2 regions of the Kitasatospora sp. NPDC091207 genome follow, and region 1 is predicted to be linked to the other one. Evidence: riboswitches for the same ligand, from Rfam matches in the RefSeq annotation. Region 1 holds a riboswitch; the other holds the start of a gene.
What was found. A riboswitch is a leader RNA that binds a small molecule or an ion and turns the genes downstream of it on or off. The one in region 1 is predicted to bind S-adenosylmethionine.
Positions count from the first base shown of each region.

Region 2: another riboswitch for S-adenosylmethionine. It lies ahead of ACIQTO_RS32695 (IclR family transcriptional regulator); the one in region 1 lies ahead of ACIQTO_RS06700 (aminotransferase class V-fold PLP-dependent enzyme).

Region 1 is NZ_JBIVVS010000002.1:453,055-458,495, reverse strand. It holds gene ACIQTO_RS06710 (hypothetical protein) at 148-573, shown strand; gene trpD (anthranilate phosphoribosyltransferase) at 698-1,774, shown strand; SAM riboswitch class IV at 2,239-2,356, shown strand; gene ACIQTO_RS06700 (aminotransferase class V-fold PLP-dependent enzyme) at 2,407-3,786, shown strand; gene ACIQTO_RS06695 (Lrp/AsnC ligand binding domain-containing protein) at 3,799-4,080, opposite strand; gene ACIQTO_RS06690 (rhomboid family intramembrane serine protease) at 4,122-4,904, opposite strand; gene ACIQTO_RS06685 (hypothetical protein) at 5,107-5,358, shown strand.
Region 2 is NZ_JBIVVS010000029.1:8,928-14,368, forward strand. It holds gene ACIQTO_RS32680 (hypothetical protein) at 1-793, shown strand, start outside; gene ACIQTO_RS32685 (MazG-like family protein) at 1,026-1,352, opposite strand; gene ACIQTO_RS32690 (TNT domain-containing protein) at 1,729-2,451, shown strand; SAM riboswitch class I at 2,630-2,770, shown strand; gene ACIQTO_RS32695 (IclR family transcriptional regulator) at 2,970-3,683, shown strand; gene ACIQTO_RS32700 (thioesterase family protein) at 3,736-4,545, opposite strand; gene ACIQTO_RS32705 (ferredoxin) at 4,880-5,134, shown strand; partial or broken gene ACIQTO_RS32710 (cytochrome P450) at 5,149-5,441, shown strand, end outside.

The sequences.
Region 1 (5,441 bases):
TGTCCTCCGGGCGGGTGAGTCCCGGGCGGGCCGTGGGCGCGGCGGCTTGAGACGGATCGCGCGGGAGTGGCTCGGCGGGCGGTGATCGGGAGTAGCATCCGGGATGAGGCGAACGTGGTCCGGATCACACTTGAGGGAGCAGGGCCCATGGCGGACACCACCGGCGAGACGCTGACCGTTCTCGTCTACAGCCACGACCGCAACACCCGCGAGCAGGTGCTGACGGCCCTCGGCCGGCGGCCCGCCGAGGATCTTCCGGAGCTGGCCTACCTCGAGTGCGCGACGACCCCCGCGGTGCTGAAGGCACTGGAGAAGGGCGGCGTGGACATCTGCGTGCTGGACGGCGAGGCGGTGCCGGCGGGTGGGCTGGGGCTCGCCCGGCAGTTGAAGGACGAGATCTACGGCTGCCCGCCGGTGCTGGTGCTGATCGGCCGGCCGCAGGACTCGTGGCTGGCCGCCTGGAGCCGGGCGGACGCGGCCATCTCCCGCCCGGTGGATCCGGTGGCGCTGGCCGAGGCGGCCGCCACCCTGCTCCGGACCCGACTGGCGAAGCGGGCGCCGGCCGCCCGCTAGGACGGCGCGTCTCAGTACGAGAGAAGTGAAGGCCGCGGCGGGGCGGTCGCGTCCCGCCGCTCGATAGGCTGGCTCCATCCTTACGGAGATCCCCTCGGGGAACCGACAAGAGCTGGAGTCAGCCATGGTGAACGTGAACCCTGCGAACGGCGGCAAGGACCCCGTGCAGGTGGTCCGCACCTGGCCGGACATCCTCTCGGCGCTGTTGCGGGGCGAGGACCTGGACCGGGCGGACACCGCCTGGGCGATGGACCGGATCATGAGCGGCGAGGCCTCCGCCGTGCAGATGGCCGGCTTCATGGTCGCCCTGCGGGCCAAGGGCGAGACGGTCGACGAGATCGTCGGCCTGGTGGACTCGATGTACGCGCACGCCGAACCGCTCTCCATCCCCGGCCCGGCGGTGGACATCGTGGGCACCGGCGGCGACCGGGCGAAGACCGTCAACATCTCCACCATGTCGGCGATCGTCGCGGCGGCGGCCGGCGCCAAGGTGGTCAAGCACGGCAACCGGGCCGCCTCCTCGGCGAGCGGCTCCTCGGACGTGCTGGAGAAGCTCGGCGTCAGTCTGGACCTCTCGGCCCGGCGGGTCGCCGAGGTGGCCGAGGAGGTCGGGCTGACCTTCTGCTTCGCGGCCAAGTTCCACCCCGCGATGCGGCACACCGCCCCCGCCCGCAGCGGCCTCGGGGTGCCGACCGCGTTCAACACCCTCGGCCCGCTGACCAACCCGGCCAAGGTGACCGCGCACGCGATCGGCTGCTTCGACACCAGGCTGGCCTCCCTGATCGCCGGGGTGCTGGCCCGGCGCGGTTCCACCGCGCTGGTCTTCCGCGGCGACGACGGCCTGGACGAGCTGACCGTCACCACCACCTCGCGGGTCTGGATCGTGCGCGACGGCGAGGTCACCGAGACCTCCTTCGACCCGCGTGACGTCGGCGTCGAACTGGTCGGCATCGAGGCGCTGCGCGGCGGGGACCCGGCCTTCAACGCGGACGTCGCCCGCCGGCTGCTGGCCGGGGAGCGCGGGCCGGTGCGGGACGCCGTCCTGATGAACACGGCGACGGCGCTGGTGGCGCTGGACCTCACCGACGCGCCGCTCACCGAGCAGCTGGCGGCCGGGATGGAACGGGCCGCGGCCGCCATCGACTCGGGTGCCGCGCAGGACCTGCTGCGGCGTTGGGCGGAGGCCACCGCCAAGGCGTGAGACGCCGGCCGGGCCCGCGGGGACGCCCCGCGGGCCCTTCGCGTACCCCACGGACCGCGGCAGCCGAGCGAACACCCGCCCCGCCGCCCCGCCCGCCGGCCCCCGGCCCTGGACCCGAGATCCCGACCCCGGCGCCCGAACCCGAGATCCCGACCTCGGCGTCCGAACCGCGGCGCTGGTGCCTGAACCCCGCCTCCGGCCCCGGCGCCTGAGCCCCGGTCCCGACCCGGCGCCCGAACCCCGGCCACCGGCTCTGACCCCGGCCCCGACCGACTCCGCCCCGAGCCGAAGGGCCGCGCCGGTGCCGAAAGGGAGAAGCGAGGACGCCGCGAGGAACGAGCGGCGTTGGAGCGCCGACCGTCGGCACCGGACGAGAGCGGCCCGGAGGCGAGCGGGCGACAACACAGCCCGGATCGTGGACACCTGTTTGACCACCCGGCGGACGCGACCTAGAGTCTTCGCCAGGTCATGAGTGACAGTGCAAAGCCCCAGCTGGCTGTCCGGCAACCCTCCGTCCGTGGCGGGGTGCCCTGGGTGAGGACCGGGTCTCGCGGCAATCCGTCCGCGCGACAAGCGCGGACGCCGGCTGACACGCACTCCGGGGTCCTTACCCGTCGAAGGAGTGCACTCCCATGTCCGTCGCCACCGAAACCTGCGCCCCGCTCCCCGTTCTCGGCCACGACGTCGAGGTCCCGCTGGTCAACGGTGACAAGGTCACCTACGCCGCGCTCGACTACGCCGCCAGCTCCCCGGCACTGAAGCGGGTCTGGGACGACGTCGCCGCCTACGCCCCCTACTACGGCAGCGTGCACCGCGGCGCCGGCTACCTCTCCCAGCTCTCCACCGACCTCTTCGAGCAGAGCCGCCGCACCGTCGCGGACTTCCTCGACCTGCGCGAGGGCGACCAGGTGGTCTTCACCCGGGCCACCACCGACTCGCTCAACCTGCTGGCCGGTGCCGTGCCGGCCGGTACCCGGGTCTTCGCCTTCGAGACCGAGCACCACGCCTCGCTGCTGCCCTGGCGCCACGCCGGCCTGAGCGTCACCTACCTGCGCGCCCCGCGCTCGCGGGCCGAGGCGGTCGCCGCCCTGGACGCCGCGCTGGCCGAGGCCCCCGAGGGCCCCAAGCTGCTCTGCGTCACCGGTGCCTCCAACGTCACCGGCGAGCTGTGGCCGGTCGCCGAGCTGACCGAGACCGCCCACCGGCACGGGGCCCGCGTGGTGCTGGACGCCGCGCAGCTCGCCCCGCACCACCGGGTCTCGGTGCGCGAGCTGGGCGTGGACTGGATCGCGTTCTCGGGGCACAAGATCTACGCGCCGTTCGGCGCCGGCGTGCTGGCCGGCCGGGCCGACTGGCTGGACGAGGCCGAGCCGTACCTGGCCGGCGGCGGCGCCACCCGTACGGTGGCCCGGGAGGCCGACGGCTCGGTGGCCGTGCAATGGCACACCGGCCCGGCCCGGCACGAGGCCGGTTCGCCGAACGTGATCGGCGCCTACTCCATCGCCTCGGCCTGCCGGGCGCTGACCGAAGCCGGCTTCGACGCGCTGGAGGCCCGCGAGCAGCAGCTGATCGCCCGGCTGACGGCCGGTCTGGCGGAGGTCCCGCAGGTGCGGGTGCTGAACCTGTTCGGCGCGGACTCGGCCCGGGTGGGCGTGCTCTCCTTCGTCGTCCAGGGCTGGAACAGCTCGCACTTCTCGGCCGCGCTCTCCGCCGAGTACGGCATCGGGGTGCGCGACGGCCTGTTCTGCGCCCACCCGCTGGTGCGCACCCTGCTCGGCGACGAGGACGTGGCGCCGTCCGAGTGCGGCGCGCCGGAGGCGTCGCTGCCGGGGGAGCGCAGCCTGAACGCGATCCGGGTCAGCTTCGGCGCGGGCACCCCGGACGAGCACATCGACCGGTTCCTGACCGCCGTCCGCGAGCTGGTCACGGACGGCGCGGCCTGGAACTACCGCAACGAGGGCGGCCGCTGCGTCGCCACCGTGCAGGTCGACAGGGGCCGGCGCGAGGGCTGAGCGGGGGAGGGGCTACTCGCCCAGGCCGAGCGCGAAGGCGGTCTCCAGGTCGTGCTGGGAGTAGGTGCGGAAGGCGATCTGGGTCTCGGTGTGGGCCACGCCCGGGACCTTGTTCAGCCGGCCGGGGATCACCTCGGCCAGGTCGTCGTGCCGGCGCACCCGCACCATCGCGACCAGGTCGTAGCCGCCGGTCACCGAGTAGACCTCGCTGACGCCCTCGATGGCCGCGATCGCCTCGGCGATCTCCGGGATGCGGTCGACGCTGGTCTTGATCAGGACGATGGCGGTGATCACTGTTCGGGCTCCTTTGTGAGGTGTCGCCAGGGTATCGGGCGTCAGCCGGGCCGTCGCGAGGGGCGGGTGGCCAGCGTGCAGGCGTACAGGAACCCCGCCGAGAAGCCGATCACATGGACCAGGTAGGCGACGCCGGGCCCGGCCGCGTGCACCGACCACCACTGGAGCGCGAACCAGAGGCCGAGCACCAGCCAGGCCGGGAAGCGCAGCGGCAGGAAGAGCAGCAGCGGGACGAGCGTGGTCACCCGGGCGCGCGGATGCAGCCGCAGGTAGGCGCCGAGCACGGCGGCGATCGCCCCCGAGGCGCCGATCAGCACCCTGGTCGAGTCCGGCGAGTGCGCCTCGGCCAGCGCGAAGCCGTACGTGGCCAGCGAGCCGGCCGCCAGGTAGAAGAGGGCGAACCGGGCCCGGCCCAGGCGTTCCTCGACCGTGGGGCCGAAGACCTGGAGGAAGAGCAGGTTGCCCAGCAGGTGCAGCCAGCCGGCGTGCAGGAAGAGACCGCTGAGGACCGACAGGGCCGGGTGCTTGCCCGGGGTCGGGGCGGCCGGGCAGCCCGGCACCGGATCGGGGGCCTCGGCCAGCTGCTCGGCGCTCAGCGGGCGCCCGGCCAGCAGCTCGGCCGGGACGGCGCCCCAGCGTTGCTCGTAGCGCTGCTCCGCGCAGACCCGGTCCTGCCCCCGGCCGTAGAACGGGTTGAGGCCGGCCGCCGGGCCGAGCAGGAACACCAGGACGTTGAGCGCGATCAGCGCGTAGCTGACGGCCGGGACGGGTGCGGCCGGGCGGCCGCCCCGCGCACCGGTGTGGTCGAGGACCGGGATCGCCATGCGACCAAGCATCCCTCCGTCCGGTGCCGGCGACACCGCGCTGTACGGCAGGTGGACCACCCCCGCGATCGCTGTGACCGGTGGCCGGGGTGGTTGCCCCAGGCAATAGGCTTGGGCCGGGCATTCCCGCCTCCCGCCGCCGATGCCGGGGCTCCGGGGGGAGCGCCTGAGCCCACCCAGGGACCACCCGAGAGGACCCCCGATGACCGTCCCCGCCCTGACCGCAGAGACGCGTTGGCGCTGCACGCTGTGCGGCAACCTGACCCGCTTCGATGTCACCCGTACCGCCCGGGTGACCGAGTTCCTGCACTTCGACCTGGCCGGCGAGTCCAAGGTGGAGGAGACCGAGGTGCACAGCGAGACCGTCGAGTCGGTGCGCTGCCGCTGGTGCAACGCGGTGGACCAGGTCGAGCTGGTGGCCCGTCCGGGCGCCGAGGCGGCCGAGCAGGCTTGATGCCCGCCCCCCGCGGCGGACGGTGCGCGGCACGGCCGTCCGCCGCGCGGGACAATACAGACAGAGCGCACGGAGCGTGACGA
Region 2 (5,441 bases), on a different contig from region 1:
GACACGCGCGGCCGGCCGCCGCGCCCGGCCCGGCCGGCCGGTGTGGAACAAGGTCCCGCAGGTGACGGCCGCGTTCTGGGTGGTCAAGATCCTCACCACCGGGATGGGTGAGACCACCTCCGACTACCTCGCCCGCACGATGGGGCCGATCCCGGCGGTCGGCTCGGCGGGCCTGCTGCTGGCGGCGGTGCTGTTCGCCCAGGCGCGCACCCGCCGCCATGTGCCGGCGGTCTACTGGGCGGCGGTGGTCATGGTGAGCGTGTTCGGCACCATGGCCGCCGACGTCGCCCATGTCGCCCTCGGGGTGCCGTACGCGGTGTCCGCGCCGGTCTTCGCCGTGGCCCTGGCCCTGGTGTTCCGGCTGTGGCGCCGGACGGAGGGCACGCTCGCGGTCGAGACGGTCTCCGGTGGGCGGCCCGAGCTCTTCTACTGGTCGGCCGTCATGGCGACCTTCGCGCTCGGCACGGCCGTCGGCGATCTGACCGCGGCCACCTTCGGCTGGGGGTACCTGACCTCCGGGCTGGTCTTCGCCGCGCTGATCGCCGTGCCCGCACTCGGTCACCGGCTGGCGCGGATGCCGTCCGTGCTCGCCTTCTGGTGGGCCTACGTGCTGACCCGCCCGCTCGGCGCCTGCTTCGCCGACTGGGCCGGCGTCAGCCGTGAGCGCGGCGGCCTCGGCCTCGGCACCGGTCCGGTGAGCCTGGCGCTCGGCGTCGTGATCACGGCCGCCGTGGTGGTGCTGGCGGTCGGTGCGCGGCGCTCGCCGCGCGGTCCGAAGGGGTGCGAGGCCTGATCCGCACCCGGGCCGGGCGGGCCCGGCCCGCTCGTCCTCCCGGACGGCCGCGCGCGTGGTTCCCCAGGACGGGGGACCACGCGCGCGGCCGTTCCGGCCGTCCGGGGCGGGTGGTCTCCGAGCGGAGGGCCCTCCCGGCGAGACCGGACGGACCGGCGAGCTGACTCGTGGACCTCGGGACGGCGGTCAGCCACCCGGTGTCCTGTCGCGCGGCCGCCGGGCTGCCGGGCGTTCAGGCCGGGCCGGCGCCCCCCGTGTCGCGGGCGGCGACCGAGCGGAGGTGGTCGTCGAAGAACCGCCGGGGGTCGCCGCCCATCCGGGCGAGCATCACCAGGGCGGACAGGGCCACGTCGCAGGTCTCCTTGCGGACGTCGTCCCAGTCGTGCGAATAGCCCTTGCGGGGGTTGGCGCCGAGTGCCCCGATGACGGCCTCGGCGACCTCTCCGGCCTCTTCCTGGAGCTTGAGGGCCTGCACCGTCCACCGCTGCTCGTCGCTCCGGTCGAAGTGTGAATCGAGCTTTGCGGCAAGGGAGTTGACAATCATCCAGGTCTCTTCCATGGAGCAGGATCCTGCCCCTGTTCGATGGGGTCGATCAAGCCGGGCGGTTCCCGGCGAGCCCGGGTCATTTCGATTTCCCGCCGGGCTGCCGGTGTCCCGCCGCCGGACCTCGGCCCGGTGGAGCCCGCCGGCCTGTTGGGGGCCGGTCGGCTGACCGGCCCCCGGGGGTCCGGTGTGGCGTGCCGGCCGGGTGGGCCGCCGGCCCTATGGTCCGTATACGAATGATGGACTCCGGGGAGCCGGCGCGATGGACGGGGTGCGGGGGTCCGACGTCGGGCAGCTGTTCGCCGGCCGGCCCGCGAACCTCACGTCCCGTCACGAGACCGATGAACGCCGGCACCTCGACGCCTCGACACCTCAAGGAACGGAGCGCCACATGCGCCTTCGCCCGATGCTCACCGTCTCCCTCGCCTGTGCTCTGCCGCTGACCGGCGTCGCGGTCGCGGGAGACGCGGTCGCCCGGCCGGTGAAGACCACACTCGTCAGCGCCGACGAGTGCCCGGACGCACCGGCGGACCCCCATCCGGAGCGGTACTACTGCGGACAGCGCCGCCTCGGGCCCGCCGCCCTGCCGAACACGGATCCGGTCGCCGTCATGCTGAGGGGCTATCAGCGCTTCGGCGGGCTCAGCGCCAAGAACTTCGTGAAGCTGTACGCCGACCCGAGCCCGGAGAAGGTCTGGGTGTACCCGCCCGACCGCGGCTTCCAACAGGTCAACGGCGTGGTCGACAAGACGCTGTGGACGGTGCCGGCCGGCACCAAGCTGGACCGCTTCGGCGCGCTCCACGGCGGCTACTTCGCCGATCCCGGCACACCGTTCGTCCAGCGCTCGGTGACGCCGGACGCGCTCAACGGCGACGCGAACGAGGACGGCAGGAGCTACCACTGCCTGGTCGTCCTGAAGCCGTTCGACGTCTGGCGGGGGCACACCGCGGCCGCCTTCGCGATGCCCGGTGGCGGGGTGCAGGAGTGGCTCGACAAGGACCGGAAGCCCAAGGAGCTCGGCGACAAGGAGTACAAGATCAACGTCCTCGTCGACGAGAGGTACCTCGACATCGTCGCCGACGACGAGTGCGCGGTGACGCCCACCGGAGCCTGACGGTCGAGCGCGGCGACGGCGCGGACGGCGGCACGCGGGTGCCGCGCCGTCCGCGCCGAACGCGTGCTCTCGCACCGGGCGGGTACCGGTCGGGCGAGCGGTCCGGGGAGCACGTCCCGCGGCCGAGGGTGGGGGGCGGTTTGGAGGGTGGTTGGGGGGATCTTGTAAAGTTCCACGCGAATCATCCAGAGGGGTGGAGGGACCGGCCCTACGAAGCCCCGGCAACTCCCCGGTCGACCCGGCGTCCGAAGTACGCCGCACCGACCGGGAGCAGTGCCAACTCCGGCCTGTCGCCAATGTGGCGCGGGAAAGATGAGGAGACACGGTGCTCTCAGTGCTGTCCTTCGTCCGGGCGCTTCCCGTCCCGGTCCTTCCGCGTACCCGTCTCGTGCCCGGCGCAGGCAATCCGCCGACCCCTTCGGCCCGCCCTCGCTGACCACCCCCCCGGCTCCCCGCACGGAGCCTCCGTGAGCGGATCCCACCCGCTGCTCACGGGATTTGAGACGGAGTACCCATTCATGGAAAACACGAGCGGCGTCGGTGTGCTCGACAAGGTCACCTCGATCCTCGGCACCCTGGAGGCCGGTCCCGCCACCTTGGCCGGCCTCGTCGCGTCCACCGGCCTGGCGCGGCCCACCGCCCACCGGCTCGCCGTCGCACTCGAACAGCACCGCCTGGTCGCCAGGGACCTGCAGGGCCGGTTCATCCTCGGCCCCCGGCTCTCCGAGCTGTCGGCGGCCGCCGGTGAGGACCGCCTGCTGGGCGCCGCCGGCCCGATCCTCGCCCAGCTGCGCGATGTCACCGGTGAGAGCGCCCAGCTGTACCGCCGGCAGGGCGACATCCGGATCTGCGTGGCCGCCGCCGAGCGGCTCTCCGGCCTGCGCGACACCGTGCCGGTGGGGATCACCCTCCCCATGAAGGTCGGCTCCGCCGCCCAGATCCTGCTCGCCTGGGAGGAGCCCGAGCGGCTCCACCGCGGGTTGCAGGGCGCCCGTTTCACCGCCACCGCCCTCAGCGGTGTGCGGCGCCGCGGCTGGGCGCAGTCCATCGGCGAACGCGAGGTCGGGGTCGCGTCCGTCTCCGCGCCCGTCCGCGGCCCGTCCGACCGGGTGGTGGCCGCGGTCTCCGTCTCCGGCCCGATCGAACGGCTCACCCGGCACCCCGGTGCCCAGCTCTCCCGGGCCGTCACCGAGGCGGCCCACCGCCTCACCGAGGCCCTGTGCCACCCCTGACCGGCCGGTTCCCCGCGCCGGCCTGACCGGCCGGCGCTCCCGCTGTCCGGCGCTACGAGCCGGGCAGCGGCAGCGGCCGGACGGTCAGGATCTGCTCGGCGTGGCCCACCGGGCCGTCGAGGTCGTGCAGCACGGAGCTGGTGCGGCCGTGGCCGGCCGGTCCGAAACTGACGGTGGTGTCCAGGCCGGTCCACGGCCCCCGGGGCTGCCGGTGGAAGTGGACGGTCAGGTCGAGGTTGGGGAACATCCACGCGGTGGGCGGCTGCTGCACGGCGATCCCGTTGGCGGCGTCCACCAGGGCGAGGTAGGAGGCGAGCGGGGTGCTGGGCTCGCCGGCGACCAGCGACAGCCGGCTGGAGATCCAGGCGACGGAGCGGCCCGGCCGGGCCGCGGCCCGGCGGACCTCGACGGAGGAGACGAAGCCGCCGTCCCACTGCGCGCTCATGTCCCACGGCGCGACGGCCTCGGGAGGGGAGATCCGCTCGTGGGGGCTGTCGGCGACCGCGCCGGTGTCGCCCACGGCGAGCAGCCAGGCCCGGGCCCGGACCACGGCGCGGTCGCCGATGAGGACGACGGCCTCGACCAGTTCGATGGTGCGGCCCGGCCGCACGCTCTCCACCCTGATCTCGCACTCGTCGAGGGCGATCGGCCCGAGGATGTCGTAGCTGATCCGCGCCAGGGCCAGCCCGTCGTCCGGACGTGCGGCGCGGAACCGGTCGATCGCGTGGGCGACGAGGCCCGCCAGCGGGCTGAAGTGCTGTTCCCCGCTGTGCCAGGCGCCGCCGGCGTGGGCCGTGGGCTTGTAGCGGTGCTCGTCCGTCCGCTGGTAGTAGCTGTCGGGCGCGACGGTGCCGGTGGTCACGGGGGCGGTTCTCCTCGGGTGGACGACAACGCGCGGGACGCGGCGGGACGGTCCGGTGGGTGCCCGCGCCGAGGAAGATCGTAGGGGGCCGAACGGTCGGGGAGCCGAAAGGGTGAGGGACACCACACCGACGCGCGGCCGCCGGGCCGGGCGGCCGCGCGTGAGGGGCCCCGGCCCGTGCCGACCCGTGACCCGTGCCGACCTGTGACCCGTGCCGACCTCCGGAGCCGTGCCCGAGCGGGTCACTCGATGGGGGTCCCACAACGGGCGGCGGCGGCCGCGGCGACGGAGGCTGGCGTGGACGTTGACCGCGTGTCGTGAGGGTGGTGCCCGGGTGAGGGTGGTCGTTGATCTCAATCGTTGCCAGGGGTACGCGCAGTGCGCCTTCCTCGCGCCCGACGTCTTCCGGATGCACGGGGACGAGGCGCTGCTCTACACCCCCCGGGCCGGGAGCGAGCAGCGGGAGCGTCTCGCCCGGGCGGTCGCGGCGTGCCCGGTGCAGGCGATCCTCGTCGACGACGGTGACCGGGAGCGGAGCGCGCCCGCCGGCGGCGGGGGAGCAGGCGGCCACGGAGGCGGTGGCCGGTGAACGGCGACGCCTGGCTGGACCGCTTCTGCTACCCGTTCCCGGTGACGGTGATCTGCCGCCTCCTGGGCGTCCCCCGCGAGGACGAGAGCCGCTTCCACGGCTGGGCCGACGTCCTCGTCTCCGCCCTCGACCCGCAGCCCGGCCAGGACGTCACCGACCGCGACCGCGTCGCCCAGCAGGCCCGGATCGAACTCGGCCTCTACCTGAACGGGCTGATCGAGGAGCGCCGCAAGGCGCCCGGCGACGACATGCTCTCCCAACTCGCCACCGGCGAGGGCCCCGAGGGCCGGATGAGCGGCATGGAAGT